DNA from 4 places in the Lysinibacillus sp. NPDC047702 genome. Region 3 is predicted to be linked to each of the others. Evidence: riboswitches for the same ligand, from Rfam matches in the RefSeq annotation. Region 3 holds a riboswitch; each other region holds the start of a gene.
What was found. A riboswitch is a leader RNA that binds a small molecule or an ion and turns the genes downstream of it on or off. The one in region 3 is predicted to bind cobalamin.

Region 1: it holds a riboswitch for cobalamin, as region 3 does, so the genes downstream of both, ACQKIM_RS04720 (ABC transporter substrate-binding protein) here and ACQKIM_RS17425 (ABC transporter substrate-binding protein) in region 3, are expected to answer to the same signal.
Region 2: it holds a riboswitch for cobalamin, as region 3 does, so the genes downstream of both, ACQKIM_RS19450 (FecCD family ABC transporter permease) here and ACQKIM_RS17425 (ABC transporter substrate-binding protein) in region 3, are expected to answer to the same signal.
Region 4: it holds a riboswitch for cobalamin, as region 3 does, so the genes downstream of both, nikA (nickel ABC transporter substrate-binding protein) here and ACQKIM_RS17425 (ABC transporter substrate-binding protein) in region 3, are expected to answer to the same signal.

What each region holds. Positions count from the first base shown of each region.
Region 1 covers NZ_JBNNMG010000006.1:10,432-18,195, reverse strand. Annotated here, with positions in the region: gene ACQKIM_RS04740 (heterodisulfide reductase-related iron-sulfur binding cluster) at 1-881, opposite strand, end outside; gene ACQKIM_RS04735 (cob(I)yrinic acid a,c-diamide adenosyltransferase) at 1,120-1,683, opposite strand; gene ACQKIM_RS04730 (adenosylcobinamide amidohydrolase) at 1,699-3,156, opposite strand; gene ACQKIM_RS04725 (FecCD family ABC transporter permease) at 3,153-4,154, opposite strand; gene ACQKIM_RS04720 (ABC transporter substrate-binding protein) at 4,151-5,113, opposite strand; cobalamin riboswitch at 5,298-5,482, opposite strand; gene ACQKIM_RS04715 (acyl-CoA dehydrogenase family protein) at 5,732-7,399, opposite strand; gene ACQKIM_RS04710 (class I adenylate-forming enzyme family protein) at 7,402-7,764, opposite strand, start outside.
Region 2 covers NZ_JBNNMG010000047.1:20,934-28,697, forward strand. Annotated here, with positions in the region: gene ACQKIM_RS19435 (DMT family transporter) at 1-131, shown strand, start outside; gene ACQKIM_RS19440 (monooxygenase) at 287-595, shown strand; gene ACQKIM_RS19445 (heme ABC transporter ATP-binding protein) at 641-1,432, opposite strand; gene ACQKIM_RS19450 (FecCD family ABC transporter permease) at 1,437-2,483, opposite strand; cobalamin riboswitch at 2,634-2,824, opposite strand; gene ACQKIM_RS19455 (biotin transporter BioY) at 2,996-3,592, shown strand; gene ACQKIM_RS19460 (YdhK family protein) at 3,703-4,272, shown strand; gene ACQKIM_RS19465 (response regulator transcription factor) at 4,310-5,011, opposite strand; gene ACQKIM_RS19470 (ATP-binding protein) at 4,986-6,383, opposite strand; gene ACQKIM_RS19475 (NADPH-dependent FMN reductase) at 6,814-7,356, opposite strand; gene ACQKIM_RS19480 (nitroreductase family protein) at 7,424-7,764, opposite strand, start outside.
Region 3 covers NZ_JBNNMG010000039.1:27,543-35,306, reverse strand. Annotated here, with positions in the region: gene ACQKIM_RS17440 (GNAT family N-acetyltransferase) at 80-622, shown strand; gene ACQKIM_RS17435 (S9 family peptidase) at 697-2,685, opposite strand; gene ACQKIM_RS17430 (precorrin-3B methylase) at 2,850-3,527, opposite strand; gene ACQKIM_RS17425 (ABC transporter substrate-binding protein) at 3,578-4,573, opposite strand; cobalamin riboswitch at 4,755-4,941, opposite strand; gene ACQKIM_RS17420 (GTP-binding protein) at 5,194-7,134, shown strand; gene ACQKIM_RS17415 (hypothetical protein) at 7,547-7,764, opposite strand, start outside.
Region 4 covers NZ_JBNNMG010000013.1:45,736-53,499, forward strand. Annotated here, with positions in the region: gene nikA (nickel ABC transporter substrate-binding protein) at 1-956, opposite strand, end outside; cobalamin riboswitch at 1,106-1,287, opposite strand; gene ACQKIM_RS09210 (PLP-dependent aminotransferase family protein) at 2,003-3,427, opposite strand; gene ACQKIM_RS09215 (DMT family transporter) at 3,541-4,464, shown strand; gene ACQKIM_RS09220 (MBL fold metallo-hydrolase) at 4,744-5,403, shown strand; gene ACQKIM_RS09225 (AAA family ATPase) at 5,578-6,159, shown strand; gene ACQKIM_RS09230 (hypothetical protein) at 6,726-7,082, opposite strand; gene ACQKIM_RS09235 (hypothetical protein) at 7,325-7,510, opposite strand.

The sequences.
Region 1 (7,764 bases), on a different contig from region 3:
CAGCGCCCACATTCTACACAGGAATATAAATCTAGCATTTGCTTTTGCGTAAAGTCCTGAATTCGTCCAACCCCAATAGATGGCATCTCATCTTCACTTTCAGCATTTTCTCCAGCTTCCTCTAATGCTTCAAAGTCGATTGGTGTTAGCGTTCCTACACGATCTAGACGATTCATATAAACATTAAGTGGACTAACAATTAAGTGGAAGTGCTTGGATTGCGGTACATACACTAGGAATGTTAATAAAATTAATAAGTGTGCCCACCACATCACATAGAATATAGCTGCTGCTGCAGTTGCTGGTAGGAAACTAAAAATAGCAGCAATACTAGAAGCAACTGGTTCTGTATATGTTAAATCCTCACCATGCCAAATTAACCCCATACCATTAGCGATTAATGTTGATACCATTAAGCCACCAATGAATATTAATACAAGACCGTTTTTCCAGCCCCGTTTTAGACGTACTAACTTTTCTACATAGCGGCGATAAAACGCCCAGACAACTGCTACTAAAATCATTAAGACCACAAGCTCTTGGAAGAACGTAAAGACACCATAGAAAATACCCAGCGGCAAATGTGATTCAGGTACTAATCCCTTCCAAATTAAATCAATGGCACCTAGCTGCACCATTAAAAATCCATAAAAGAACATCACGTGAATTAATCCACTCTTTGGATCTTTCAGAAGTTTATTTTGGCCAAATACATTGACCATAATATAACGAATTCGTTCTTTTACACTTTCATCAAACTCAACCTTTTTCCCCAATTGCACAAACTTATAGCGTGTTTTTAACAGATAGAAGAATAATCCTACTGCATAAAGCACAACCACGACTGTTAAAACAATGTTTGCAATTAATAATGGACTCATGGTTGGTCCCCCCTTTAGTTTGTCGTAATTTTCTCTCTTTGTGGTAAATTTGCTAGCTCATACGTAAATGTACATCATTTCATCATTATATTCCTATTCTAATAAATGAGTGAGCATTCAGTCAACATAAAACGGAAATATTTCTGATAATTTTATATTCTTACATTTTCCAAGAAAAAAAGCCACCCTGAATTTTATCAAAGTAGCCATTTCTCAATTTCTTTACAATAATTTTACCTTAATTTTCAAAAACATTACCGCTTCGAATATATTCAATATCAGAAACCTTCAGTCTAAAGTTCACAACTCGTGCAGCGGCAAATAAATAATCAGATAATCGATTTAAATACTTTTGAACAATTGTCGGTACATCCTCAATTTCCTTCATGAGGGTTACCATTTGGCGTTCTGCTCGACGTGCAACTGTACGGGCAATGTGTAAGGTTGCAGCGGCTGAAGCACCTCCTGGTAAAATAAAACGCTGTAAAGGCGGTGCTTCATCTGATAAAGCATCTATTCGTGATTCTAACACTTCAATCGGCTGCTCAGTAAGCTTATAATGACGCTCCTTCATAACATTTGCAAGGTCCCCTCCTGCATCAAAAAGCTCATGCTGGATTGCTTCTAAGTCAATAAGAATATCTTTAAAAAGCTCACGATCTAGTTCACTTACTGCCTTTCCAATAAATGAATTTAATTCATCAATAGCCCCGTAAGTTTCCACTCGTAAGCTATCCTTGTCAACGCGTCCACCAATAAGACTTGTTTTGCCTGTATCCCCTGTTTTCGTGTAAAGCTTCATCTCTCTCATCTCCTATCATCCATTTTTATAATTTTTAATGGCTTGCACAGTTGTCGCAAAAACACCTTTACCAATGATTTTTCCTACCTCTGTAATGGGCCCGCCATACAGCATTTCTTTCCCTTTTTGTGTAGCAGCAATCAGCAAACTATCTGTAGCAGTTCCTGTAGCAATAGTTCCACTAAGTTCATCACGAATATCTTCTGACTGTAATGCCTTAGTTTTTGCCTCATTTGCAGTCATCATTGCTTGGAAAAAAGCTTCCTCTGATAGACTTCCATTGATAATAACCCATGTATTTATAGTACCAATATATGGTTCGATCTGTCGTTCATGTGCACGAGAAACATCCACAGCATTGCCCACACCAGCAGTAACCGCAACGAGCACACTGCCAAAGGATGCTGTATATTCATTAATCGCTACCAGCCTTGATGGAACAGCTGTTAACATGACAACCGTACTCGTAGAAGAAAAATTCTCCCTCTGTAAAAATGCTGCAACCTCTCGCTTGACATCACTTATGACGTAATCCCCTGGAACTGAGCGATTTAAGAGGCAATCATACCAGCCAATTCCTGGATTATGGACAGCAGAGGAAACTGTTTTTAAAGGAAAATCAGATTTTAACTGAATATAATGTTCAGTAACCATAAAATTTTCTCTGTTAATATGTGCACGTTGCAGATGCTCACCCGATTCAGGCATCATCGTTATTTGTGGCTTTGGAATTTCAGGATGTGCATAGGTCGCTACCCTCGCCTGATAGACATCTTCAATTTGGGAAGCCATCAATACTTCATGGGGTACCCCAAAAGCACGCATCTGTCCCGATTCCATTAATAATAATTCATCACAATAAAGTGAAGCTAAGTTCATATCATGTAACACCATAATAACGGTTAATCCGCATTCTACTGCTTCTTTCCGCACCATATCTAAAATTTGCCGCTGATGTGCAATATCTAAATGATTGGTTGGTTCATCCAGCAATAATATTTCTGCTGTCTGCGCTAAAGCTTGAGCTACAAAAACTCGTTGCTGCTCACCACCCGATAAAAATTCCATTGGTGTGTGTTCGTAGCGTGTCACATCTGTTTGGGCCATTGCGTGTTGGACTGCTTGTTCATCATGATCCGACCAGCTGGAAAAAAAGCCTGATTGATGTGGATAGCGTCCAAGTGATACAGCCTCTCGCACACTGTTTGAGAAGGCATTCGCATGTAATTGTGGAAGAACAGCCATTTTTTTTGCCAAGGCACGAGCGTTGTATGAATTAATATTTTTGCCATCCACTTTTATAGTACCTGCAGTTGCTGGTAATATGCCGCTAATCACTTTTAACAGTGTGGATTTTCCGCTACCATTTGGACCTAATATTCCTAATATCTTCCCCTTTTCCACTGATAAACTAATATCTTTGACGATCGGTACGTCATCATAGCCACCTGATAGATGTTCAACGACAATCATGCCCGTACCCCCTTGCTTCTTCGCTGCTTATAAAAAATATAGGAAAAAACAGGTGCCCCAATAAATGCAGTAATAACACCAATCGGTAGCTCCCTTGGCATAATAATTGTTCGTGCGATTAAGTCACAAATAATAAGCAATGTAGCGCCATTTAAAAATGATAATGGTAATAAATGACGATGGTCTGAGCCCCAAATCATCCTTGTCATATGTGGTACAACTAATCCAACGAAACCAATCGTACCTGAAACAGCTACTGCTGCTCCTGTCAACATGGATCCACCTACTAAAATTAAATACTTACTCCGCTTCACATTAACACCTAAGTGCTTTGCACGTTCTTCCCCATATAGCAGTACATTTAATTCCCTTCTTTGTGTCCAAAGCATTAATGAACCTACTATTACAAATGGGATAATCATTTGCACGAAAGGCCAGCCGCGCATGGATACTGAACCAAGCAGCCACCCTATCACTTGCCGCAGCTCCTCACCAGATAAGGCAATCATTAGAGAAATAAGTGAGCCTAAAAATGAGCTAAAGATGACCCCAGTTAAAATCAGCGTTTCCATTTTCAATGAACGATCTACTATTCTTGCAAAGCTCATGACTGCTACCATCGTTAACACTGCTCCAAGCATACTGAAGGTTGGCAATGCATAGAGTCCAACTACTGGAATTGATATGCCAAAAAATATTGTCATTACGGCTCCAACTGATGCACCTGAAGAAACACCTAATGTATAAGGGTCTGCTAAAGGGTTTTTTAACAAGCCCTGAAAAGCAGCTCCTGCAATGGCAAGTGACGCACCCACAAGCCCTGCTAGGAGAACTCGTGGCAGGCGTATTTTCCAAAAAATATTGGCAGCCGTTTCATCAGCTGCTTTATTCCACAATACCTCTAGCGGAATATGAACAGAGCCTATTGCTACGCCGCACCAGATGCTGATGATAAGAAGCATTATGGCGGTTACATAGGCTGTGACTATTTTACTCACTCAAATGCCTCGGGGTAGATAGCTTTCGCTAATTCTTCAAGTCCCTCTCCTAAACGAGGTCCTTGACGACTTGTTGTACTCTCATCTACCTGAACAATGGCTTTATTTTTCACAGCATTAATTGTGTCAAAGCCAGCACGCTGTGGTAGCTTTGTTAAAATATCAGGTACATAATGATATGTCACCACGATGACATCTGGATTTTTTGCAATAATTTGTTCGGAACTGATTTCATACCAGCCTGCTGTATCTGCCGCAACATTTTCGGCATGAATCATATTTAATATTTCATTCATAAATGTATCTTTACCAGCTGTAAATATTTGTGGCTCATCAGATGCTTCTACAAAGACTTTCTTTGGCTTTACATCCTCGAGTTTTGCTAGAACCTCTTCTACTTTTGCCTTCATATCTTTAATAATTTTTTCGGCCTCAGGTAATTTCCCAGTTGCACGACCTAGTTGTTCAATTGTTGTATATGTCTCATTAAAGTCCTTCGCATCTTTTACCACAAAAACCTTTAAACCGGCAGATTCAAGCTGTTCAATGGCCCCTGCCGAAAGTGTCATACTCGATTCATGAGCAAACACAATATCTGGATTTAAGGCAATAATTTGCTCATTATTATATTCCATACCGCCAACTTTTTGCTTTTCAGCTGCCTCTGCAGGATAATCATCATTATCGGTAACACCAATTATTTCATTGTTTAAGCCAAGAGCAAATAAAATCTCTGTGTTACTTGGAATAAGAGAGACTATTTTCTCAGGGGGTGCTTCCAGCGTAATATCCTTGCCAACAGCATCCGTTATCGTCATTGGGAATGTTGCTTTGTCTACCTGTGATGTTTCTTGCTGCTCAGAAGATGCGGGCTTTTCATTTTTTGCCCCTTCCCCACAGGCCACAAGTAAGCCAATTGCCAAAAATGCGGCCAATCCTAATTTCCAAAATTTCTTCATGTGAATCCTCCTAGTTTATCGGTGCCTATATTGTAACAACTTGTTTTGCTGATGGATCAGTAATCGACAAACTTTGTAAGTTTATCGCCCACTTTTTCTAATCAAAACAAATACCCCTCATTCAAAGTGAGGGGTATTAATGCACAAAAATACGCAAAATCCACCACCCTATCCTCGTAGGTTGAAACGTGTTTCTATAAAGGCAGGTCTCCTGGCTTGTGCTACATACGTTTTTTCAAGCCTTCCCGAAAAACTTTCAGTGGCGTACATTGAAAAAACTAGCACATACAGTGGCGGGACCGCATCGGAATATCACCGATTTCCCTTTTCACTTTACATAAGTAAAGAACCTTTATAATATTCAGTTGATTTTATTATACATGAAAACAAAAGAAGTCGCCTACCAATCTAGACGACTTCTCCTTTAATCAATTATGCCTCGGCATAATTGCGTTCGGAATCGGCTTTGTGCTTACACAAAGAACTCCTTTTCGATTCCGTGACATCCGCCGGAGGCTTTAACTTCTTTCAGCGGGTGTTTGGACACCCTCTGAAAATTAGCTTAAATTCGCATTCATCTCACCGCCTATAGAGGTGGGAAACTTCTGCTGAAAGAAGTTAAATGATATCTGTAAAATACTGGACTGTTTTCATCGGTGCCCCTAGTTCTCTTAATGCCCATGTATGCTCTAAATAAATATCTGCCAGCTTTTCATATTTCCCCCCGAATCTGTGTGCCCATTCAACTGCTACAACACTTTCATACATATGCGCCATTTTTTCTGCTACCGCTTTTGCCTCAAATGTTTTCGTTGCTTCATCCAAAGAGCTAAATGTATGCAATGTCGATTTCAAATGCACTAATTGTTCCATTACTAATTGGACTAGAGGGCTGTCAGCTAACTTAGCTAAGCGTTCCTCCATAACACGTACAAACAACTCATGGGCTTGGAATTTATCTACTAAACGAATCAGCTCCAATGCCAGTATATTGGCAGTTCCTTCCCACACCGTAAGCACCTGTGCATCTCTTAGTAAGCGAGGTGTCACAAAGTCTTCAATATAGCCATTTCCACCATGTAATTCAATCACTTCACTCGCATATTTCACCGCTTGCTCAGCTGTTTCCTTTTTCATAATGGCAATATTTAAACGATTCATGATCATATCCTCATGATTGCCCTGACCACTTGTCACTTTATCATATAGCTGAATAAGATCAAAAACTGTTGTTACTTCTACATGAAGCTTTGCCGCTAATTTTCCTAGTGTATCCTGAATCATTGGGTATTGCGTTAAAGGCTTACCAAAGGCATAACGATTTGTCACATAATGCTTTGCCTCTAAAAAGCCGCGTCGCATAATACCTATAGAAGCTACAGCATTGCAAATTCTTGATAGATTAAGTGCCTCTAGCATATAATAAATCCCTTTATTTGGCTCACCTACAATATAGGCAAGTGCACCTTCAAATTCTACCTCACCAGAGGGTACTGCCTTCACACCGAGCTTATCCTTTAAACGGCGAATACGAAGATTATTCACAGTACCATCCTCCGCTCGCCAAGGAACTGCAAATAATGTTAGCCCTTTAGAGCCGGCAGAAGCCCCCTTGAGTCGAGCCAATACCATCGCTACACCGCACATTCCTACATTGGATGCAAAATATTTTTCACCATATAAACGGAATTGCTCACCTTCCTGTCTTGCCTCTACAACATTTGCCCCAACATCCGAGCCACCTTGTCGTTCTGTTAAAAAGGTTGCCCCCTCATAGAGCTCAGTATCCCCAGTTGCGCAAACATGTGGTAAAAAGCGTTCCTTCACCTCATCATTCGCATAATGATCAAGTAAATAAGCTGTTGCCATTGTTAATGTAACAGGACAATAAAAGCCTGGCTCAGCATGGGATAGTAAATACCCTTGTGCAAAGCTATATACATAGTTACCCCTTCTTCCTAGCTGTGGAATATTCTTGTGCACATAGCCTACAATCCCGGTATTGTACGTCTCTTCAATCGTTTTTTTATAGCCATCATTGACCCAAATCTCTGATACCTCTTCACCATAGGCATTATAACGTTGTAATCGAGGCTCACCCTCTCTATCCGTATGCTTCGCTCTTCTATCAATATCTCCAGCACAAAGCTCTCCAAAATCTGTTAGCTCTCGCGTTGCGTATTCCGCAAACTCTTTATCGAGCATCATTTCTAAAATACGATGGAGAGTATCATTGTCTTTAAAAAAATTCGTTGTCTTCACTTCTTCCTGATGTAGTACCTTCATAATTATCTCACCTCTTGTCCCTTCAAGGATTGCTTTAATATTTTGCCTGATGCATTCCGCGGAAGCGCTTCCACTTGCTCGAAAATCCGTGGAATTTTAAATTTAGCAAGATGCTGTTCTAAATAATGTTGAAGAGCCTTATCATCAATTTCCGTTTTGGCAGCATAAATAGCCTTTACCGTTTCACCCCACTGTGGATGTGGTACACCGATAACAGCTACCTCAAAAATCCCTTCAAAGCTTACAATACAATCTTCAATTTCCTTTGGATAAATATTGACACCACCGGAAATGATCACATCCTTCTTGCGATCAACAATCCATATATACCCATCTTCATCCACACGAGCTAAATCACCTGTTTT
Region 2 (7,764 bases), on a different contig from region 3:
GGATTGGTATTGGCACTGTTGGTGCTGTCCTTGTAAATATTATATTTTTCGGTGAATCTAAAAACCTTACTCGTCTGATTAGTATCGTTGCCATTATCATTGGCGTGGCAGGCTTAAAAGCTGTATCTTAATTTGCTTTGCTCCTGTACTTCTGTGGTAGAATTTATTTATAATGAATTAAAATCAATTTCGCCTTGGCGTAATTGTAGCTGCCGCTTTGCTTTCGATACTAAAAACATCTGCTGAATGAAGATAAATATAATCTAGTGAAAAGGAGGTTTTAAGAATGGTGTATTTATTACAGGTTGACTTTACTATGGAAGGCCCTTTTGGTACGGAGATGTCTGAAGGCTTCAAAGATTTAGCACATAGTATTAATGATGAAGAAGGCGTTATATGGAAAATTTGGACTGAGAACGCGTTAGCTAAAGAAGCTGGCGGGGTGTATTTATTTGAAACGAAAGAAAGTGCTGAAAAATATTTAGCCATGCACTCTGCCCGCCTAACAAGCTTTGGAATAACAAATATTCGCGGTAAAATTTTTGCAGTAAATGAAGCATTGTCATCCATTAACAATGGGCCTATCCTTCGATAAACAACATGGCGTATCCGCAATAGGAGATACGCCTTTTTCAAACTATCAATATTTTAATATTTTCTTTGTATATTGCTCAGATACATACGTTAAATAAGGCTTACCTGTAAGAGGATGAGTTTGTATATCAGCATAAACACCAAATACATCTTGTAATAGCGTCGGTGTAAGTACTTCTTCAGGTGTACCAGAGCAAACAATCTGACCTTTTTGTAAAACATAAATTTGATCGCAATACATAGCTGCAATATTTAAGTCATGCAAAGCAGCAACTACTGTTAAATGTAGGGTTTGAATTAAATCCATTAACTGTAATTGATGCTGTATATCTAAATGATTTGTTGGTTCATCTAAAATTAGAATTTGTGCTTGCTGAGCAAGAGCACGTGCAACCATCACTCGTTTTTTTTCTCCACCTGACAGAGAGCTGAAGCTACGTTTTTCTAAGTGCGCGATACCTGTTTGATTTAATGCATCCTTCACAATTTGAAAATCCCGTTCTTGATCGAGCTCCAATAGTTTTTTATGAGGTGTTCTTCCCATACTTACTAAATCATGTACCGTAAAGTCAAATAAAACCGGTGTTTCTTGACTTACTACCGCCAAATTTCTAGCAATGGTTTTACTTGATTGCTTAAAAATATCCTGCTCATTTAACAAGACTGTACCATTTTCGGGTTTTAATAGACGATACATATTCTTTAATAAGGTTGACTTCCCGCTACCGTTAGGACCAATTAGCCCAACAAATTGCTTTTCCCTTATTTGAATACTAACTTCATGTAGTATACGTTGATCATGAATGGAATAGGATACCTGCTTCGCTTCTAATGTCATAGGTTTAATCTCCTTCACCGAAAGAATAATTATTACGGCGTAGTAGCCAGATGAAAAATGGTCCTCCACAAAAAGCAGTAATTATTCCAATCGGCATTTCTTCAGGGGCTATTAAAATTCGTGCAATTGCATCTGCCCAAACTAAAAAAATCCCTCCTAATAGAGCACTAATTGGTATTACATATTTATAGTTGGAACCTACTATTATGCGGACAATATGCGGAATAATTAAACCGACAAATCCAATTGAGCCACTTACTGCAACAAGTACGCCCGTTAATAAAGATACTAGCAGGATAAGCTGCAAACGAAATTGTTGGATATTGACACCTAATGTAACCGCAGCCTCTTCTCCAAGCAATAATAAATTTAAGTTCCGATAATGGAGCCACAGTAAGGCAAACACGACGATAAATATAGCTGTAGGAATGATTATATTACTCCATTTAGCACCTGCTAGACTACCAAGCATCCAATACATAACTGCCTTAATTCCATTCTCTTGCTTTGCCATCATTAAAATAAAATTCGATACAGCAGATAAAATAAACGACACTGCCATTCCCGCAAGTAAAAGTCTAAAAACAGAGATTCTTCCTCCGACACGTGCAAGGAAAAACACTAACAATATGGCAAGAAGTGAGCCTAAAAATGCAGATGCAGAAAGAGCGAAAATACCTAGAAATGAAAAAGCACCTAAAATAATAACTGCTGTAGCACCGACTGTTGCTCCTGAAGATATTCCCAATATGTATGGTTCAGCTATAGAATTACGCACAAGAGCCTGTATAGCTGCTCCAGCGATTGCTAAGCCTGCTCCTACGATTGCAGCTAGCAAGACGCGTGGCACCCGTATTTGCCAAATGATAATTTCTTGCGAGCGACTCCAATCCTGCTCTATAAAATTTTGAACGATTGGAATTTTGGATAGAATAACCTGCCACACATAAAGAGGTGTGATGGAAACAGATCCAACCATAACAGCCAAAGTCATAGAAATGATTAGTACTAGAAGCAGAGTCAGAGATAATAGTATAAATTTTTTATTCATATGTATAATACTCCTAATCAATCGTAATAGATATGAAACAATAAAAAAGAGTATTTCATGCATAGTATGCATAGAAATACCCTAGAATCATCAACAAAGTCAGAAAGATTTCCATCTATTGTCCGTAAATGCGTTCATCCTCGTGGGCATTACAAGTATCACTATATGGCAGGTCTCCTGGCTTCGGATCAACGTTTTACGATTACCTTCCCATCCTAGAACAGTGGCTAAATCATCATAAAACTCCTCGTTACAGTTGCGGGACAGCGTCGGACTTTCACCGACTTCCCTTTTAAGTGACACTTTGTATAAGATGTCACACCATTAGTATCCAAACTATTAAAATTATGACGATTCTATCATACATTTTAGTAGTTAGTCTATAAATAACCGTAAATTATAAACTTTAGCTGTGAAAACCGCAATTGAGTTAACCTAAATAAAATAACAAGTTGACACAAATGCTTTATTTTCTTACACTATTAATAACTTTAATAGATAGGAGTGAAATTATGACAACAGTTGCAGAACACTCTCATCATAGATTAAGAACAGTAGATATTGCCTATATTGGATTATTTTCAACATTAATGATGATCGGTGCTAATATTACCTCCTTTGTCCCTTTCATGTCTGTGGGAGGAGTCCCAATCACATTGCAAACTTTCTTCGCTATTTTAGCTGGATTAGTTCTTGGCAGTAGAAAGGGAGCGCTTGCTTGCACGGTATATATGTGTATTGGTTTAGCTGGTGCACCGGTATTTGCGCGTTTTGGTGGCGGCTTTGGACAAATCCTAAGCCCTACATTTGGCTTTATTGTCACATTTATTTTAGCAGCATTTATCGCAGGACTGATTGTTGAGCGCAGTGGAACAAAGAAAAGCTATATTGTTGCGGCAGTAATTGCTACAGCTATTAATTATTTACTGGGGACAAATTGGATGTACTTTGCTTTTAAACTATGGGCTAGCGCTCCTGACGCTTTCAATTATAAGATGGCATGGCTTTGGATGATGCCACCATTGCCAAAGGATATTATTTTAGCTGTCTTTGCGGGTATTTTTGCGCATCGTCTACAAAGAATATTGAAAATAATACCAATAAAATAGTTGTACCCTGAAAACGTCAATCTTAAAAAGATGGCGTTTTTCTTATAACGTGGCCATTATTTCTGCACATTTATTTGCTACATTAAGCGTAATAGTGAGGAGGAATAAATATGAAGATAAGAAGAAGCTGGTTTATTAGTTTACTGACAGTAATTGCTTTACTAGCGTTATCAGCTTGCTCTGACAAGACAGATTCAGGTGAAAAAAATGACAATGAGCAGAATACAATGATAGATCATTCCACAATGGATCATTCTAGCTCTGGTGAAGTGCCAATAGCGTTAAAAACTGCCGTAAACCCTACATTTTCAGTAGGAAGCACAGCTATTATTACTGATGGACATATGGAAGGTATGGAGGGAGCCAGGGCGACAATTGTAGGTGCATATGATACGACAGCATATATTGTCTCCTATGAGCCTGCTAAAGGTGGCGAGCGTGTCGAAAATCATAAGTGGGTTATTCATGAGGAATTGATCGATTCAGACTTGGCTCCATTAGCCCCTGGCACTGAGCTTAAGACGAATGCATCTCATATGAAGGGCATGGAAAATGCGACTGTTCGCATTGATAAGGCTGTCCAAACGACTGTTTATATGATTGATTACACTGCTACTACAAATGGAGAGTCTGTAAAAAATCATAAATGGGTAACTGAGGACGAATTGAAAGCAGAATAGACCTTTGAACCTCTGTAGAGTTCTAGCAGAGGTTCTTCTAGCTTCTGATGTCTAAAGCATTTCTTCCTGCTGACTTAAGCCATTTATAGCCAATTCCCCAAACAGTTTGTAAATAATCATCAGCAGGAAAACCGCTTTTCCGCAGTTTCTCTCGTAAATTACGTACATGCGAATCAATTGTTCGATCTTCAATCGAATCATTATATCCCCATACAGTATTAATAAGATGCTCCCTAGTAAATACCTTATTTTGATGTGCTAAAAATAAGGCCAGCATCCCAAATTCTTTAGGTGTTAAAGATATTTCTATCTGTCGAAAACATACTTCAAAGGATTCCTTATCTAAACGTAATCCCTCAAACAACACAATATTTTCATTAATTTTTGCCCTTCTTAGGACAGCATTAATACGTGCGAGTAACACGTCTTCATCAAACGGCTTCAGAATGTAATCATCTGCTCCTAGATTTAGACCTTTTACCATATCAGTATGCTCCCCCTTTGCTGTTAGCATGATGATAGGAACATCCCAAAACTTCCTTATTTCTTTACAGACCTGCCAACCATCCATCTCTGGCATCATAATATCTAAAAGTACCAAATCTACATGATTTTCTTCTAAATAGATCAGAGCCTCTTGAACGGATACCATTGCCTTACATGTAAAGATAGGCTCTAAATAAAGCTTAAGCAAGTCTAACATTCTGGGTTCATCATCTATGAGCAGTATTGTTTTCATACGTTTCGACTCCTTTAAACGTTAAAATAAAAGTTGTTCCTTTATTCTCTTTACTCTGGGCTGTTATTTCTCCCCCATGTGCCTGAACAAGCTCTTTCACAATTGAAAGTCCAAGTCCAACGCCCCCTAATGCACGACTACGGGATTTTTCAACACGATAAAATCGTTCAAATATATGGGGTAAATCCTTTTTGGAAATTCCCTTTCCAGTATCCTTAACAAGTATAGTTACTAAATCATCCTGTCTTTTTGCCATAACCGATATAGCATCACCTGATGCACAATATAATAAAGCATTATTGAGGAGATTCATTAATATTTGTTCAAGCCTTGCTGCATCAGCCATTAAGGTTAATCCTTCTTCACAATGAACATAAAAGTGCAGCTGTTTTTCTTGAAAGGCAGGGCTCAACTTTTCCTCAACATTTGCTAAAAACGTATTCAATCGAAGACATTCCTTTTCAATCATAAAGGAGTTTTCGTCCATTTTAGCTAAATCAAATAAGTCCTTTATTAAAAGAGAGAGTCGATTAGTTTCTTCTATAATAATACCTAAGTATTTTTGTCGATCTTGCTCCGTCAAACTACGTTTATAGAGAATATCTGCATAGCCTTTTATAAAAGTTAAGGGTGTCCTTAGCTCATGGGCGATGCTTGATAAAAAATCCTTTCGATCTTGTCTTAAATGATTCAAATCATCCGATAAATGCTGTATTGCAAGGGCAAGATCGCTTAATTCATCCTTGCCATTCGTAGAAAGCACCACGGAAAAGTCACCATTACTTATTTTCAAAGTAGCTTCTTTCATCTGAATTAATGGACGAGCCAATTTTTTAGATAAAACAATAATGACTGCAATGGTTACTAGACCAGAAACAAATCCAACAATTAAAAAATGCTTATTTAGGCGCTCCATTAATGCATGGATAGAATCTGTATTTTGAAACATAAAAACGTAACCAACTGTTGTCTGCTGTTTTTGAATCGGACTAATGGTTGCAATATATCTTTCTTTTTGCCAATTATGCTGAAGTATTTCCCCATTATATGGAACAGTATTCTCTAATTTATTTATATAATCTTTGATTTCAGGATGTGGGTGTGAAGACGCTAGTACCGTTCCAGTTATATTTGTAATAACCACCTCTGTATCTTCTACTGACTCCATTAGTACAATATGGGCTAGGGTTTCCTTGTCAAAATTTTGCTCTAATATTGTTCTATGAGAGTTTCCTCTTGCCTGCAAGCTGGTTAGTTCCTCCTCCACCCTTGAATTGGTTAAAGAAGTATGTAAAAAAAGCATCATAAATGTTTCAATGCAAAATAATGTAATAAAAAAAATGATTCCAAGCTTTAGTGAAAGTTTTTTCATTTGCTAACCACCATTTTGAAATTTCCAAAAAATCCGTGACATCCGCGGTGTATTATCATGCGTTTATATATTCGCTGAATAGGAAAAATACATCATCTCTCCACCTTTGAAGTATTCTGTACCTGACTATTCGCTTTCAGTACAAAAACAATTGTTGCTGTCGCTGCGCTTTCGCACAGAAACATTTGTTGCTGTCGCTGCGCTTTCGCTCAGAAATATTTGTTGCTGTCGTTACGCTTTCGCACAGTAAAAATCTGCTGAATTAAGTTTACAGTATAACGATAAAGTATGAAGATTTCATGCAGAAGAACAGCATTTTTAATTGAACATTTCTTTTAACGTTCTACCCGCTGTTCCAGAGCTTTATTCGTTTCAAAGGAGTAAAAAAAGTTCTGTAAGTATACCTCATACTTACAGAACTTAAATTATATTAAACGTATTTTTTTACCCAGTTTAAGAAATTGTCGATAACTGCGTCAAGGAATTTTACAGTACCTTCATCTGTCAGATTACCTTCTGCATCAAATTTCGTGTGCACTGCACCAATATAAACATCATTTCCACTAAGTAATGGTGAATTAACACCTGGGGAGAATAAAATATCTCTCAAATGTAATTGTGCCTTAACAGTACCAAGGTTCCCCATCGATGCACCCATAATAATAGATGGTTTTCCAATCATTACTTTGTCTACACGAGATAACCAGTCAATTGCATTCACCATAACACCTGGTACAGTCCCATTATATTCTGGTGTCACCCAAAGCACTGCATCTGCAGCTTTTACTTTTGCTTTAAAATCAAGCACGGCTTGTGGTGCATCATTCTCAATATCTTGATTATACATTGGTAACTCGTTTAAGCTTAATACCTCAAGCTCAAATTTCTCTGTATACTGTTTTTGAATAAATTTTGCTAACTGCATATTATAAGATTCTTTTCGGATACTACCTACGATGGCTACTACTTTCACGATGATGTTTCCTCCTAAAATGTCTATTATTCTTAGTATTTGTATAGCAATTCTATTTTATACCACCTTAATAATAAATGGCAAATTCTTCAACCGGCTTACGATAACCACGTAAGCGACGACTGCTTTCTTTTTCCTTACCTATTGTAATCATAAGTGCAATTTCATGCGTTTCCGGCACATTAAAAAGCGCACGCATTTTCTGATTATCGAACCCAATCATTGGGCAAGTGTCCCAACCGCGATTTTTTGCAGCAAGCATAAATAACATTGCTGATAATGAAGCATTGCGAACAGCCTCGTCCTTCATAAAATCCTTGCCGCGATCTTCATAAAATTTAGTATTCTCTGTTACAATCTCCACTAATTCACTAGTTGTAATTATACCTAAATCAACCATCCCTTGAG
Region 3 (7,764 bases):
ATTCTGTCTTTTTGTTCGGATAAAATTCTCGTTTATTATATAATGTACTTACAAATTATAGGTAATGGGAGCTGATTGAATGGCGTATAGTCGTGAAAAGTTAATGATTACAACTGAAAGACTAGTCCTTAGATTATTTCAAGCATCAGACGCAGAAGCGGTGACACAGCTTTGCAATAATTATAATATTTATAAAAGTACATTGTACCTGCCCTATCCGTATAGTTTGAATGATGCGTTGTCATGGATAGAACGCCATTACGATCATTTTATGGAGGATATTTCGTACGAATTTGCAGTAACTGATAAAGAAACTGGAGAATTATATGGAGCAATAGCATTATCGAATAACAAACGTTTTAATCAAGGAGAAATTGCTTATTGGATTGGTGAGCAATACTGGGGAAAAGGCTATGCAACAGAGGCAGCGCAGTCGATTGTCCAATATGCTTTTGAAGAAAAGAAACTGCACAAAGTGTTTGCTCGATTTTTTTCATCGAACCCTGCTTCTGGAAAAGTAATGAAGAAAATTGGTATGACACAGGAAGGAATATTAAAGGATCATATTATAAAAGACGGTAAATACGAGGATTTAGTATTTTATGGAATTATTAATCAATAGTTTAGTAATTTTGTTCTTTAAAAAAGTGGCCTAAGAAGCTTTTTTAGCCCTTAAGCCACCACCCTCTATGATTCTTATAGGTATTTGACAAACCAATCTCTAATATATTCTAATCTCTTTATTCTTAACGTTGGTTTTCCGCTCCTTGAAAGTTCATGGTTAGATTCTGGGAAGCGAATAAATTTTGTGTCTTTTTTACGATGCTTTAAGGCGATAAACAATTGTTCTGCCTGTTCTATTGGGCAGCGATAGTCTTTTTCACTGTGTAAAATTAACAGTGGCGTCTGCACATTTTCCACATATTTCAGCGGTGAATGATGCCATAGCTTTTCAATATCTTCTAGTCCCGCTTGGATTTGCCAGTCTGTAAAGTAATAGCCAATATCACTTACACCATAAAAGCTAGTCCAGTTGGAGATGGAACGTTGCGTAACGGCCGCTTTAAAACGGTTCGTATGACCAACAATCCAGTTTGTCATAAAGCCCCCATAACTTCCGCCTGTAACACCGAGTCGGTTTTGATCAATGTAATCATAATGCTCCAATGCGTAATCAACAGCGGCCATTAAATCATTATAATCATTGCCACCATAATCACCACGGACAGCATCCACAAATTTTTGACCATATCCATGGCTTCCGCGAGGATTCGTATACAGTACCGCAAAACCTTGTGCAGCAAGAATTTGGAATTCGTTAAAATAGGTGTTGGCATACATTGCGTGCGGACCGCCATGGATTTCAAGTATAAGTGGATATTTTTCCCCTTCCTCATATCCGACGGGCTTCATTATCCAGCCGTTTACCTTCCAGCCATCTGCCCCTTCATATTCAATGGCTTCTGGAACAGATAATTTTCTCGACTTTAAAAACTCTTCATTAACTTTAGTGAGCTGTTCCTTTTCACCAGTTTGTAAATTAACGTAAAATAAATCACCAGGATTTGTTGTCGTGCTGATGGCAACGACTGCTTTATCATTTTGTGAATCAAGTGAAAAACCATAGACATACTGATCGTCATGAATTGCTGGATATATTTCACCAGCAGTATTTCCAAAATAAATGGCTGTATTTCCGTGATCTGATACTTGGAAGTAAAAGCTGTGATTATCCTCCATCCATTGGACACGTGGAGCCATGACACCTTGTAGAAAATCTCCGACTACACAATCACCAATAGGGGCGTCAAAATCACTAGTTACACTGGTTAAATTAGTCTGTTCTAAATCATACATCCATAGCTTTGCTTGTGTTGCGTTTTCAAATTCTCTCTCACCTCCAAGAAAAGCGATGAAGCGGCTGTTCGGAGACCATGAAGTTTGGTAGAACATCCCTGTTCCTTCTGTTAGCTTGCGTGTTTGTTTCATTTCTACATCCAATAAGTAAATATCGCTATTGAATGAAAAGTCTACATCCTCTGTTAAATCAGCCATATAAGCCAGATATTTTCCGTTTGGTGACCATGTATCCAGATGGAAATGATGGTTTCCTTTAGTCACTTGTTCCAACTCTCCTGATTCAAGATGAACGATGGCAATGTGAGTATATTGCTCCATATCCAGAAATCCGGCTGCATCTGATTTATGCTTCATGTTGTTTATTTCAAGTGGTTTGAGTTCATTTTCCTCTTTCTTTTCACCTTCGACTTTATCAAAGATGTCTTCATTTTTACCAAGCTTTACAGAGAAGGCAATTTTCTTACCACACGGAGACCATACAGGTGATGTCGCACCGTTTTTACAATTTGTAATTTGTTTGGCCTCTCCACCTGCTTTAGCAAGCACAAAAATTTGTGGCTTACCAGTTCTCGTTGAGACAAACGCAATTTTACTTCCGTCAGTAGACCATACAGGTGAATTCGTTTTATCATCACCGAATGTCCATTGTTGAGGATTTTTTTCATTGAAATTTATATAAAATAAATTAGATACATAATCTTTCTTCTTTTCATCAATATAAGTTTCTACATAAACAACTTCTGTTCCGTCTGGTGATACTTGTGGATCTGATACTGATTTTAATCGATATAAATCTTCTGGTTGAATCCCATGCCTCACTATTATTCGCTCCTTCTTGTTGAAATTCTTACATAGTACTTTATTTCGATACACTAAGGATTTTCCCTGCTTAAAAGAGAAATATTTTTAAGCTCATTAATCTTTTATATGTGAAGAAGTATTTTACGATAAGGTGGTTAGTATCAAAGGACCGGAATATATAACGATAACTAGTTTTCAGAATTCAAGTGCTTGTCCCAATAGTCAGTCGTTTTTGTTCTACGATAAAATTTATAAAAAGGTTCATTTGGTCGAGCATGTTCCTTGTAGAGTAGAATAATCGCATGGAGATAGCTTTCAATACGATTAACTGGGATTCGTTTAGCAAACAATGTTCCTGCTTGAGCATTTGCCCCCATCGGTACCGCCCCCAAATAAACATCAAAGCTATCCTTTTGATAAACTAGACCGATATCATCATAGACAGCATTATAGCAAGCTGATGCACAGCCATTGACATTTAAACGTAATCTTGCAGGAACTGTCATCCCTTCTAATGAAGAATATAATTGCTCTGTTATAGGGGCGGCCTCCATTTTATCACCATCACAGAAATCACATGCCTTCATGGCAACGATGGGACCCTGCTTTGCCACGTACAGGCCAGCTTTTCGTAATTCGTTAATGGACTCCGCCACATCAACAGTTGGAATTGATAATAAAATACTGTAGGATGCAGAATATTTAATAGCACCAGTCTCCCCAACGACCTCTGCAATTATTTGAAATTGTGTTGGCGTATAATGCTTATTAATAATTCCAGGGCTTACTGCAAGTCGAGTAAAATCTCCCTGCTGATTTAGCTTTTCAAAGGTTTTCTCTGGTATGTTCATATTAAATGCATTCATGTATAATGTCTCCTTATGAAAAAGGAGCTAGCAAAATGCTAGCTCAAATTTTAAAAGTTATCTGGATAAAAGCCTTTTGCCAAAATTTGAATGGCTTCTGCGGCACGAACTCCTTCAGATGCTGCAGATAGTGGTAAAATAACAAAATGTTCATTTTTCACGGCTTCTGTTTCTTTTAATGCTGGGTCATTCTTTAAGAAATTAATTTTTTCTTCAGCAGATGTCTCTCCATAATCAATAACAACAATCACCTCTGGATTACGCGCAACTGCCTCTTCCTTTGAAACGGTTGTCCACCCAGATTCGACATCACCAAAAACGTTTTTGCCTCCAGCAATCGTTACCAACTCATTCATAAAGTTTTGCGCTGCTGTAAAGACATCCTTATCACCGCTGTCAAAAACTAAAACAGGCAGCTCTTTGCCATCCTGGGGTAATTTCGCCCGAATAGCCTCTACATCCTTCGTCATTTGATCGATTAAAGCTTCTCCACGATCTTCGACACGGAATATTTTTGCGATATTACGAATATCTATGAAAATATCCTCTAAAGTTGGCTTTGTCATATTGGATGCTGTATGTAGATATGTGTGAATCCCTAATGCCTCAAGCTCTTCTGGAGTGCCGACACCTTTTTCACCAAAGGCACTTTTCCATCCCCCATATAAAAAATCTGCCTCTGCATCAATTACCTGCTCCTTTGTAGGATATTGGTCAGCTAATACAGGTACCTTGTCGTAAGCAGCTTGTAAAGGCTCATAAATTTTATCATCTAAATAGGCTGTGCCAACCATTGAATCTTCTAAGCCTAAAGCTAGCATAATTTCTGTTACATGTTGGTTTAAGCTAATCGCTTTTTTGGGAGCTTCTTTATAAACTTGCGTTGTCCCATTATTGTCAATCGTTACTTCTGTCGTTGCCGCTTGTGATGGTTCAACCTTTTCCCCTTGTGCTGCTGATTCATTATCTTCCTTCGCGCTGCATGCACCTAAAATAGCCATCAATGCCAGTGCAAAGACAAGCCACATGCTGTTCCATTTCTTCATGTCTTTATCTCCTTTGATGTTATATATAGTAAGAAATCAGTAGACTTCTTTGCTACCATGATTCGTGATGAACTGTATAACAAATTGAAAAAGGGCATAAAAAAATCCCCTTGTTTCCAAGAGGTACGCATAGTGAAAAGACGGCTTTTGACCTGATTCACTATCCCCATCCTCGTGGTTGAAGTAAAGAATATTATTGGCAGGTATCCTGGCTTAGGTTCATCATCTGTACGCCTTCCCATAGTGTGATTACAGTGGCATATTGTATAGACTCCCCATTTACAGTTGCGGGACAGCATCGGATTCTCACCGATTTCCCTTTTAAGCAAATGACAAAGGCCATTTGCACCAATATAAAGGTATTATGTATTGTTATAAATATTATTGATAGACTAGCAAAAGTAATTTCCGTTCGCAATCTCACAAAATAATCCATTTACTAAATATATTTATTATTACAGAAATATTCATACATAAACGAGAACTATTTTACATTAAATTATTTTCGCAATCATTAGATTTGGAACACTATTATGACATATTCTAAAACTATTTACCTTGAATTTATTAAAATTCTGTTACAATAAAATAGACGGATTTATAGAAACGAGGATTAATTTATGTACAAAACTATTGGGATCCTTGCTCATGTGGATGCAGGAAAAACAACATTCTCAGAGCAATTATTATTTCATACCAAAAGTATTCAGGCTCGCGGGCGGGTAGATCATCAGAATACATTCCTAGATAATCATGAGCTAGAGCGACAACGCGGCATCACTATTTTTGCGGAGCAAGGTCGTATGACAATTGGCAACGACACATATACATTAATCGATACACCTGGACACGTCGATTTCTCCCCTGAGATGGAGCGTGCGATTCGTGTTATGGATTATGCCATCATTGTGATTAGTGCAGTTGAGGGGCTACAGGGGCATACTGAAACAGTTTGGCACCTATTACGTCAGTATCACATTCCAACCTTCTTTTTTATCAATAAAATTGATCGTGAAGGTGCAGTGGTGAATCATGTTATGGCACAGCTTCAAAAAGATTGCTCTGAGGATGTACTACTAGTAAATGAAATGTTCCATTCGGATTATATTCCTTCTAACATAATGGAATGGCTAGCTGAACGTGATGACAATCTTTTGGATGCTTTTCTTAATGAAACATTAGATAGTGCTCGCTGTCTTGCCCACCTCCAAGTGATGATTAAACAGGAAAAGGCCTTTTTATGCTTTACTGGCTCTGCATTAAAAGATATGGGGATACAGGAACTCCTAGCACAGCTTCCACTGCTTACTGAAACACATTTCGATGCTGCTGCATCATTTCAAGGTGAAGTCTTTAAAATTCGACATGATGGCCATCAACGCTTAACTTTTATCAAAGCATTACAGGGAACCCTGCATATTCGAGATGAATTTTCATTTGGCGATGTAACCGAAAAAGTGACGGAGATACGGTTATATAACGGACATCGTTTTGATACCGTACAAGAAGTTACAGCTGGAGAAATTTTCGCTGTGAAAGGGCTTAGTTTAGCAAATATTGGTGCAATCCTTGGAAGCTCCAGTAACCCACAGCCCTATGAGTTAGTGCCAACCCTGCAGGCCAAAGTACAATACGAGGGTGACCAGCATATCAAGGAAGTCCTAAAAATCTTTCGTATCCTTGAAGCGGAAGAGCCGTCATTACGTGTAATATGGCATGAAAAATTTCAAGAGATTCAAGTACATATTATGGGTCTTATCCAGCTTGAGGTTCTTATCGAAGTGCTCAACAAGCGTTTTTCACTTGCCATTTCATTCGGAGAGCCACAGATATTATATATGGAAACAATTGCATCAACTGTTACAGGCTATGGTCATTTTGAACCTTTAAAGCACTATGCGGAAGTGCATTTATTAATGGAGCCAAGTTCACGCGGTACTGGTAATACATTTGTTAATGCATGTCATACGGACGATTTATCCGTTGGGCATCAACGACTAATTGAAAAACATCTATTCGAGCGCGAACATCATGGATTACTAACAGGCTTTCCTGTGACCGATATTCGTTTCACGCTTTTAACGGGGCGTGCACATATTAAGCATACCGAGGGCGGCGATTTTCGCGAGGCTACATTCCGGGCATTACGGCAAGGGCTCGAGCAAGCAGAGTCTGTCCTTCTGGAGCCCTACTACCGCTTTAAGTTAAAAGCATCTACCGATTTTATCGGTCGCATGATGACAGATATTCAGCAAGCATCCGGTACATTTGACCCACCAATTATTTCTGAAGATGCTGTCATTATTACTGGTCGTGCCCCTGTCGCGACATTTATGAGCTATAGTACGATCTTTGCTGCCTACACCAATGGTAAGGGTGTGCTTTCTCTGCAATTTGATGGCTACGATGTGTGTCATAATGCTGAAGAAATAATTATGCAAGTCGGCTACGATAAAAATGCCGACCCTGAATATACTTCCGCCAGCATTTTTTGTGCAAAGGGGAAAGGCTATTCCGTTCCATGGCATGAGGCACAAGCAGCAATGCATTGTATCAAATAATTTAGAATAGTAGAAACAGGACATGTGGAATTGATACCATGTCCTGTTTCTGTACTGAGATTCTATTAATTGTTTCTTCATTGAGAAGATATTGACTAATATGAGCGGTTTGCACTTGGACCCTAGCTGTTCTTTGGCTGGTCGGAGCGTATTGCTCTTGTATCCGAGCTTTTCTTGAGCTGACCAGAGCAGTTTTTGCTTGAACCCGAGCTGTTCTTTGACTGATCGGAGCAGTTTGCTCTTGAACCCGAGCTATATTTGGGTTGACCTGAGCGGATCCCTCTTGAACATGAGCTATTCTTGGGTGAACCGGAGCAGTTTTCGCTTGAACCCGAGCTGTTCTTGGGTGGGCCGGAGCGGTTTGCTCCTGAACTTGAGCCGTTTCCTCTTGGATTTAAGTAGCTCCTTTTTCCTATAAAGCTCGTACAGTTTGCCTTGTTTCTTTAAAAAGACTATAAGAAGGTTCTACAACAGCATAGCTATGTGAATCAGAAAAATTTGTCAACACTTTGCCTGGCCGACTTTTCAAAAGTTGCAAATTATCAATTAATTGCAGCAACAGCTCATGACCATTACCACGCGGATGCCAGTTTAAATGATAATCATTTAGTTCCTTCACAGCCTGTAAAA
Region 4 (7,764 bases), on a different contig from region 3:
TGTGTAATACTGTCCACCATTTGCTCCTTATTGATGGCATATTGAATAGCTTGACGCACCTTTAATTCGGCTAACGGGCCAGAATGTGTATTGAACAGTAGTGCTTTCGTAGACAAAGGTTCAGAGGTAGCGGTTTTATATTTGCCACTATCTTTTAAATACGTATAGTTATCTAAACTAATAATGCCTCGACCATAAATTAAATCTAATTCTTCGTTTTCAAATGCCAACGAAATCGATTCTGAATCAGGGATTATTTTTACTTTTATTTGGTCTACGAGAGGTTTTTCTCCCCAATAGTTTTCGTTTCGACTAAATAAAGCATATTCATCCTTTTTGTAGTCCGTTAATACCCATGGACCAGTCCCAATAGGTGCTTTGATAGAATCCTTTGTTGCATCTCCTTGCGGGAACCCATTATCCCCTAAAAAACGGAAAGGTCTTACAAAGGCTAGCTCGTTTAAGACAGGGTAATAGGGTTCATCCAATTGCAAGCGAATGGTAAACTCGTCCACTTTTACGACCTCTACAATATGGTTAACCATGCCCATCCAAGAATGCATATCACGATTCGCTAATACTGCATCAAAGTTACGTATCACATTGTCTGCGTTAAAAGCAGTTCCATCTGAATACTTGACATCATCTCTTAAATGAAAAGTATAAGAAGTTTTATCTACTGAGATGTCCCAACTTTCTGCTAGTTTAGGCGTAACAGTTCCATCATCGTTATATTCAACCAATGATTCATAGACCATTGCTTGTGCAGTCATTTGATTTGGTAAATATGTATGGGGATTTAATGGACCCACATCTAAGGGCCACCCAATCGTTATCATTTTTTCGTCAGTTGCTTGTTTAGAAGCTGTTTTTTCCTTTTCATTGCTTGTGCAGCCAGCAAGTATGCTGAAAGTTAATACAAGCAAAAAAGGAAGTAAATACTTTGTCAATCTCATTTTCTGTCTCCTATCTCTGTTCGTGTTACAAAATGGATCTACAGACAGATTGAAAGAAGGCATAAAAAAAACCTTATTCTAAAAGAATAAGGACAGAAAAACTTACTATGAGTGAGCCTCCATCCATCTCCCTATCTTTCGTAGATCATCAATGAATCTTCTTACAAGTAGGTATTCTGGCTCATGAATCATTATTTTGCTCCCACCTCTTTTAGTGGTATCTGAAACAAAACTCCTCATTTACAGCTGCGGGACAGCATGGGATTTACACCCATTTTCCTTTTAATTAAGTGAAATATTTCTCACTCAAACTTGTAATGATTGCTATGAAATTAGTAATAAACATAACATGCTCGATTGTTCACGTCAATTTTATTTTCTGAATATAATATAAGCCTTTCATTTCTGTATAATCACAAAATTTATTAAGTAATTGTAGTTTTCGAATAAAGTTAGATCAAGGGGATTTTCTTCACAATATAATTGCCTGTCGTAAAGCTGCATAAATCCATCAAATTATATTAGGAAATTAATTATTTAAATGATGAATACAAAATATCTACATTAAGTACCAGACTTCCTGCAAACTAGCGAATCAGATTAAATACATCATTGACAGCTATTCAAACCCATCTCTCAAAAGGTTTAAGGTATGATTTATTCCCTTCTTTCGAGCTATAATTGAAACTCCAACAAACGGTTCAGTTCCAGACGATTCCGTTACTTTTTCAAAAAATTATAAGTTGGAAAATATGTGCCATGTAAACACTCAGAACATTATATCCTAGCACTTAACAAGTTCTTCCTTATTATTAATAAACTACTTTTTAGGGTGATTATATGAATCAAAAGAAAATAAGTGCCCTCCAGCTAATTATGTGATAGTTGGATTCCAAATCACTTTATGATTCAAAGGAGATTTTTTGTGTCTTTATATTAAGTTTAAAAAGGAATCTATTTTATCCCACATTAACGAGCAGTAATTTATTAACTCAACTTTCACAGAGCAAAATAGGAAGGCAGGCCTGATATAGCTTTGCAAGCCTTTAATCAAAGCTTTTTCCCTCACTTAGAGATTGCGCCAATGCAACAAACTTTTTTACTCCTTCACTTAGTTGCTTTTCATTTGCGTAAGAATAGCTCAAACGTATCCAGGATGATTGTTGTTTTAATGGATCAAAAACTTGACCTGGCACAAAGGATATAGATTGTTCGATACTTTTGGTTAATAATAATTCAGTTGGAATTTTATCTGGAAGCTGCACCCATAAATTAAGACCACCTTTTGGACTGGTCCATTTCCAATCTGTTACCTTCAGCTCTTTCTCCATGATTTCTTTTCGGATCTGTAGGGCGATCCGGATTTTCTCCAAGTGCTGCTGCAATCTTAGTGATGAAAAGTAATGGAGAAAAATTTTTTGATTGAGAAGTGGTGAGCCATTATCAGCTAACGATTTTACTGTTAGCAGTGAATTCATTAGTGATGATTGACAAATAACAGCTGCAATTCGCAAACCAGGTGAAATATATTTGCAAAAGCTTCGGATATAAATGACTGTGCCAGCAGTATCATATGTGTAAATTGGTGGCGGCGGGGCATGATCAAAATATATGTCGTGATAGGCATCGTCCTCAATTAATAGAAATCGATATTGTTCAGCTAACTCTACTAATTTTTTGCGCTGCTCGACAGAAACAGTATAACCAGTCGGGTTATGGAATGTGGGATTGAGATAAAATAGGCGTGGCTTGTATTGTTTAATATAGGTTTCAACCTGTTCTAAATCGTACCCCTCTGGATGGATATCAACCGTTATAATCTGTGCTCCTTGTGCTCTAAAAATATCAATCGCAGCACTATAGCTTGGACGTTCAAATAAAACGACGTCTCTTGGCTTAATAAAAATTTGAGCGATTAAGTGAATCGCTTGCTGTGAGCCAGAAGTGATTAACAGATCGTCTGCACCCAGATGAGTTTTATACTGATTGATAAAATATTGAGTAAGTGTTTCGCGTAGCTCTAAATCACCTTGCACAGTTGAGTAGGTTGCAAGTACTTTTGGATAAAGGTCAAACACTTCCTTCACGTAATCTGAAAAATAATGATTAGGCAAAAGATTTGGATCAATTAACGCCTGAGAAAAATGATAGGAAACAGGTGATTGATGGATTTCAGATAAATGATTTTTCTGTACGTATGCAGAAACAATTGGATTGTCCAGATCAAGATCTTTCGTTACAGTTGATTGGACAAAATAGCCTGCTTTATCTTTTACATAAACTTTGTCATGCTTTTTCAATAATTGATAAGCCTTTAAGACAGTTAATCGATGAACATTCATTGCAGTTGCTAATTGCCGGACTGAGGGAATCCTTTCATGTTCTTTCCATTCTTTCCGTTCTATTCTGTGCAGTACATAATCATATACTTTCTTAAAAAGATAGTCTCCATTTTGAATCGCTTTGCCCACATCGATTCCTCCTATTCAAAACGATTGTACCACGTTCTAATCTAATCTGTTCTATCTTTTTCAATCTGTTCTACTGCCCTTCTTTTATGATAGAAAAAGAGGAGGAGTTTTATATGGTTATTATTAATTATTTCTTTATGTGTTTGATTTTTGGAACGACATTTTTAGCGATTAAAATTGGTGTTGATGCAGGAGTACCTCCATTTTTATCAGCTGGACTTCGTTTTTTCATTGCTGGTTTGCTACTATTTAGTTTTATGGTTTGGAGAGAAAAAACGACAATAGGGTTTTTATTTCGGAAAGAAATGTTTTTTACAGGAGTAGGTTTAACCTTTGGGACGTTTGCCGCATTATATTGGGCAGAACAGTATGTGACATCAGGAATTGCAGCTGTCTTATCTGCTACAGGTCCAATGATGATCATAGTTATTCAGATATTCATATTGAAGCAAAAAGGAAATCGGAAATCATTCATTGGTTGTATAGTCGGAGTTATTGGTGTCACGCTCTTGATCTTACCTAGTTTTTCAATTGAGATTAGTCCCTTCTGGATGGTTGGTTGTTTCGCCATTATATTGGGTGAAGTTTTTTACGCATCTGGAACGATTTATACGAAGCATGTCATCCAAAAATTTGAAACGACATCCCCGATTGCTTTAAATGCAGCACAAATGATGCATGGTGGGGTTTTATTAATCATTTTATCTTTTTTTACTGAGAACATTCAGCTTGATTATCTTTTAAGCCCAGCTTCAATTGGCTCTCTACTTTATTTAACTATTATTGGTTCAATGATTGGCCATAGCATTTATTATTGGCTTGTCTCACGGACAAATCCTGTTTTTCCTTCTACATGGCTGTATATTTCACCAATCATTGCCGTTATACTAGGTGTTACCTTCTATCATGAATATATTTCTTGGCTAACAGGTATAGGAACTTTGACGATTATAGTAGGAACGATTTTAGTCAATTTCGAAACATTACGGAAGCTGTTTTGGAGGAAGGAGACTGTTCTTCAGGATATTAAAAATTAACCTGCTAAATTTTGTTCTGGTAAATTATAAATTTAATAATAAATAAGATAGCAGAAAAACTCGGAATTGAATTAGATTGTTGAAGTACAGCAAGAACTTCTATGAAGCAAATCTAAGTTAATAGCGTGTTTGTGCTATCCAATTAATTTTCAGGTTAGCTTTGGTAATGAGTAATTAGTGATACGCGTATATATTACAAAATTTGCTTTACTCTTTCGACTTTCTAATGTAACTAAACTTTTACATCGATAAAATCTAATGATAAAGGAGATTAAAGTGATGGAAATTTCTAAGGGAGTAGAGATGCTCCAGCTTGAATTTCACGGAAATATTATTCATCCCACTCTTTTATGGGATCAAGAAATGGCTGTTTTAATAGACACTGGGTTCCCTAGTCAATTTGAAGATTTACGGGTGGCAATGGAGAAGGTCGGGGTGTCGTTCGACAAGCTAAAAGTTATCATTTTAACGCATCAGGATATAGATCATATAGGTAGTCTTCCTGAGATATTACAGAAGTGTGGAAGCAATATTAAAGTATACGCTCACAAACTAGATAAGCCTTATATTCAGGGGGATTTACCTCTTTTGAAAGATGGTCACATAGAGAATCCACCAAAGGGAAAAGTGAATGATACCTTGATTGACAGCCAAGAACTGCCGTATTGTGGAGGGATTTGTATCATTCATACTCCTGGGCATACTCCTGGCCATATCAGCCTCTATTTGAAACAAAGTAAAACATTGATTGCTGGGGATTCGATGTACAGTGTGAACGGAATAATTGAGGGAATTCATGTCCCAACCGTACTGGATTTAAAAGAGGCCCGACTCTCTTTGAAGAAATACCTAGACCTCGACATTGAGTCTGTGGTTTGTTACCATGGAGGATTAAGTAAGGTAAATATTAATGATCAGATACAAAAAGTAATTTCATAATCAATTATGCCTCGGCATAATCGACTCTGGAAGCTTTAACTTCTATCAGCGGGTGTTTGAACACCCGCTGAAAATTCTACAACTTTCTTCAGTTATCAGTCACAATAATTGAACAACTGTTATTTTTAAATGATTAGAAACTCTATTTTAAAAAAAGTTAAGGAGTATTCAATAATGGAAAATAGTAATTTATTAAGGAATGACTTTATAATTATTACAGGTGGACCTGGCGCCGGTAAAACGACTCTATTAGATGAATTACAAAAAAATAATCATAAATATGTTCCTGAGGTTGCTAGGAAAATTATTCAAACACAGATTTCTTCCAATGGCGATGCGTTGCCTTGGGGAAATGTAACAAATTATCGTGATCTAATGTTGGATCAATCTATAGAAAGTTATATTTCAGCCTTGTCGAATCCTTTAGATCAACCTCTTTTTTTCGATCGGGGTATTCCAGATGTCCTTGCCTATTCACATTTAATAAAAATTCCTACTTCGGAAAAAATTGAAACTGCCGTCAAAAGATACAGATATAACAAAAGGGTATTTATTTTACCTCCTTGGAAGGACATATACAAAACTGATGATGAGAGAAAACAGGACTTTGAAGAAGCCGTCGAAACTTATAAAGTCATGTTTAGAACTTATGAGAAACTTGAATATGAGCTTATTGAGGTACCCAAAATAGGGGTGAAGCAAAGAGCAAGCTTTATACTTAAAAATATTATACCGTTAAGGCACTTTCAAAGTTAAGCGTTTGCCGCAAACGGGCAAGATTATTGAATAAAACTTTATTTTACCCAATCCAAAAAAGGATAGGGTTTTGTTATGGAAATATTTCGTTTTTAATGACTTATTATAACATTGACATTATCTAACTGTGGGTGGTGTCAGCTTCGCTAGTACTCCCTATTAGTTGCTTTACTTTACTCCCTTTGTTTAACCATTAATAGAACTTTGAATGGATTTTCCCAGAGTAGAGATTTCCCTTATTATTGCAGATTAAAAGCTTAATCCCCTTTTCAATTTCTTCTTCATCTCTTTCTAAGACGGCTCTCCTGTAAAAAGACAATAAAGTTATTTTTTTTATAACCTAAAACAAGTAACCCCATTCTAAATTTAGACCAGGGTTAAAATATAGTTGTTTAATTTTCGATATAAGATAGTTCACTGTACTAAAAAATACTACAATAAGATCGTTTGAAAATCTAAGGTTTTTTCAACAACAGCGCCCGATTGTTGAAGTACACAATGTTTTTATTCTTCAAAGTAAATTTGTACAATCGCGAATTGCCTATTTTCAATTTTTACGTCAACACTTATTTTTGCCTATTTTTCTCGAACAAAAGGGGGTTCAAGTAATTCCAATTTTCCTGATTAATTGTTTCTATAATCTCATTTTCGTTAACATATTTTGTTAATGTTAAATATTTTAATGGTTTTTCAGTAATTTTCACCATCTTTTTATCGCTAGTATATAGTTGCCAAACTGCCACCGTTACTGCTGAAACACCTCCATCACCCCACTCATAGAAATCAGAGAACATGAGAGAAAGCATTCCTGCAAATCCCATAAATATAGAAAATATTATTAATAGACGCCGTTTGGAAGATAATCTAGCATTTCTTAGTGCCAAACTATTTTTCTTATATTGTTCTTTTATATCATTCTTCACTTCTTGTTTTCCCCCTCTGTTTTAGTAAGATAAAGATATATTGCTTCGGCTATAATTTTTTCTGTAAATAGGATCCAATCAACATACTTTTATTACATAGGTTACAATTTTTCTTGATATTCTTTCTCCACTAAATGGTCCTTTAATGGAAAAAAACGCATTCTTTATTAAAGAATTGCGCCTGATTGTGGAATTTTATTTTTAAGGGAGAACTGTTGATAGCTTTGGCTAAAACGATTCTATTATTCACCTAAGGTTGTAACAGCAATGCTCCATACAATTAATACAAAAGATATTGTTAACCAAATTGTGTTAGCAGTAGTTGGTTGTTCTTTTTTTACTTTCTTTATTATTTCTACAAGGTTTATACAAAATATAATAGCTAAAATCGGCATTAAATAAACACTAATGAACACAAATACTATCATATATGAAACGTTCACCTCCATAATGATTATACCAGATTCCTACAATGTCACTTAGCTTTTATTAAAGAATATGGCCCTTTAAAAGAAAAAGACGCGTTCCTAAATAAATGCGCCCGTCAATGGAATAACTAAACTTCATTTTGTGGCTTTTAAGTGTGGTTCCAAACTTGTATTTGGGAACGTTATTTGTTTTAAATTTGCATTCTTTATAAAGTCATTTTGATTACTAAGGCTCAATTCTTCAAACAAAACCA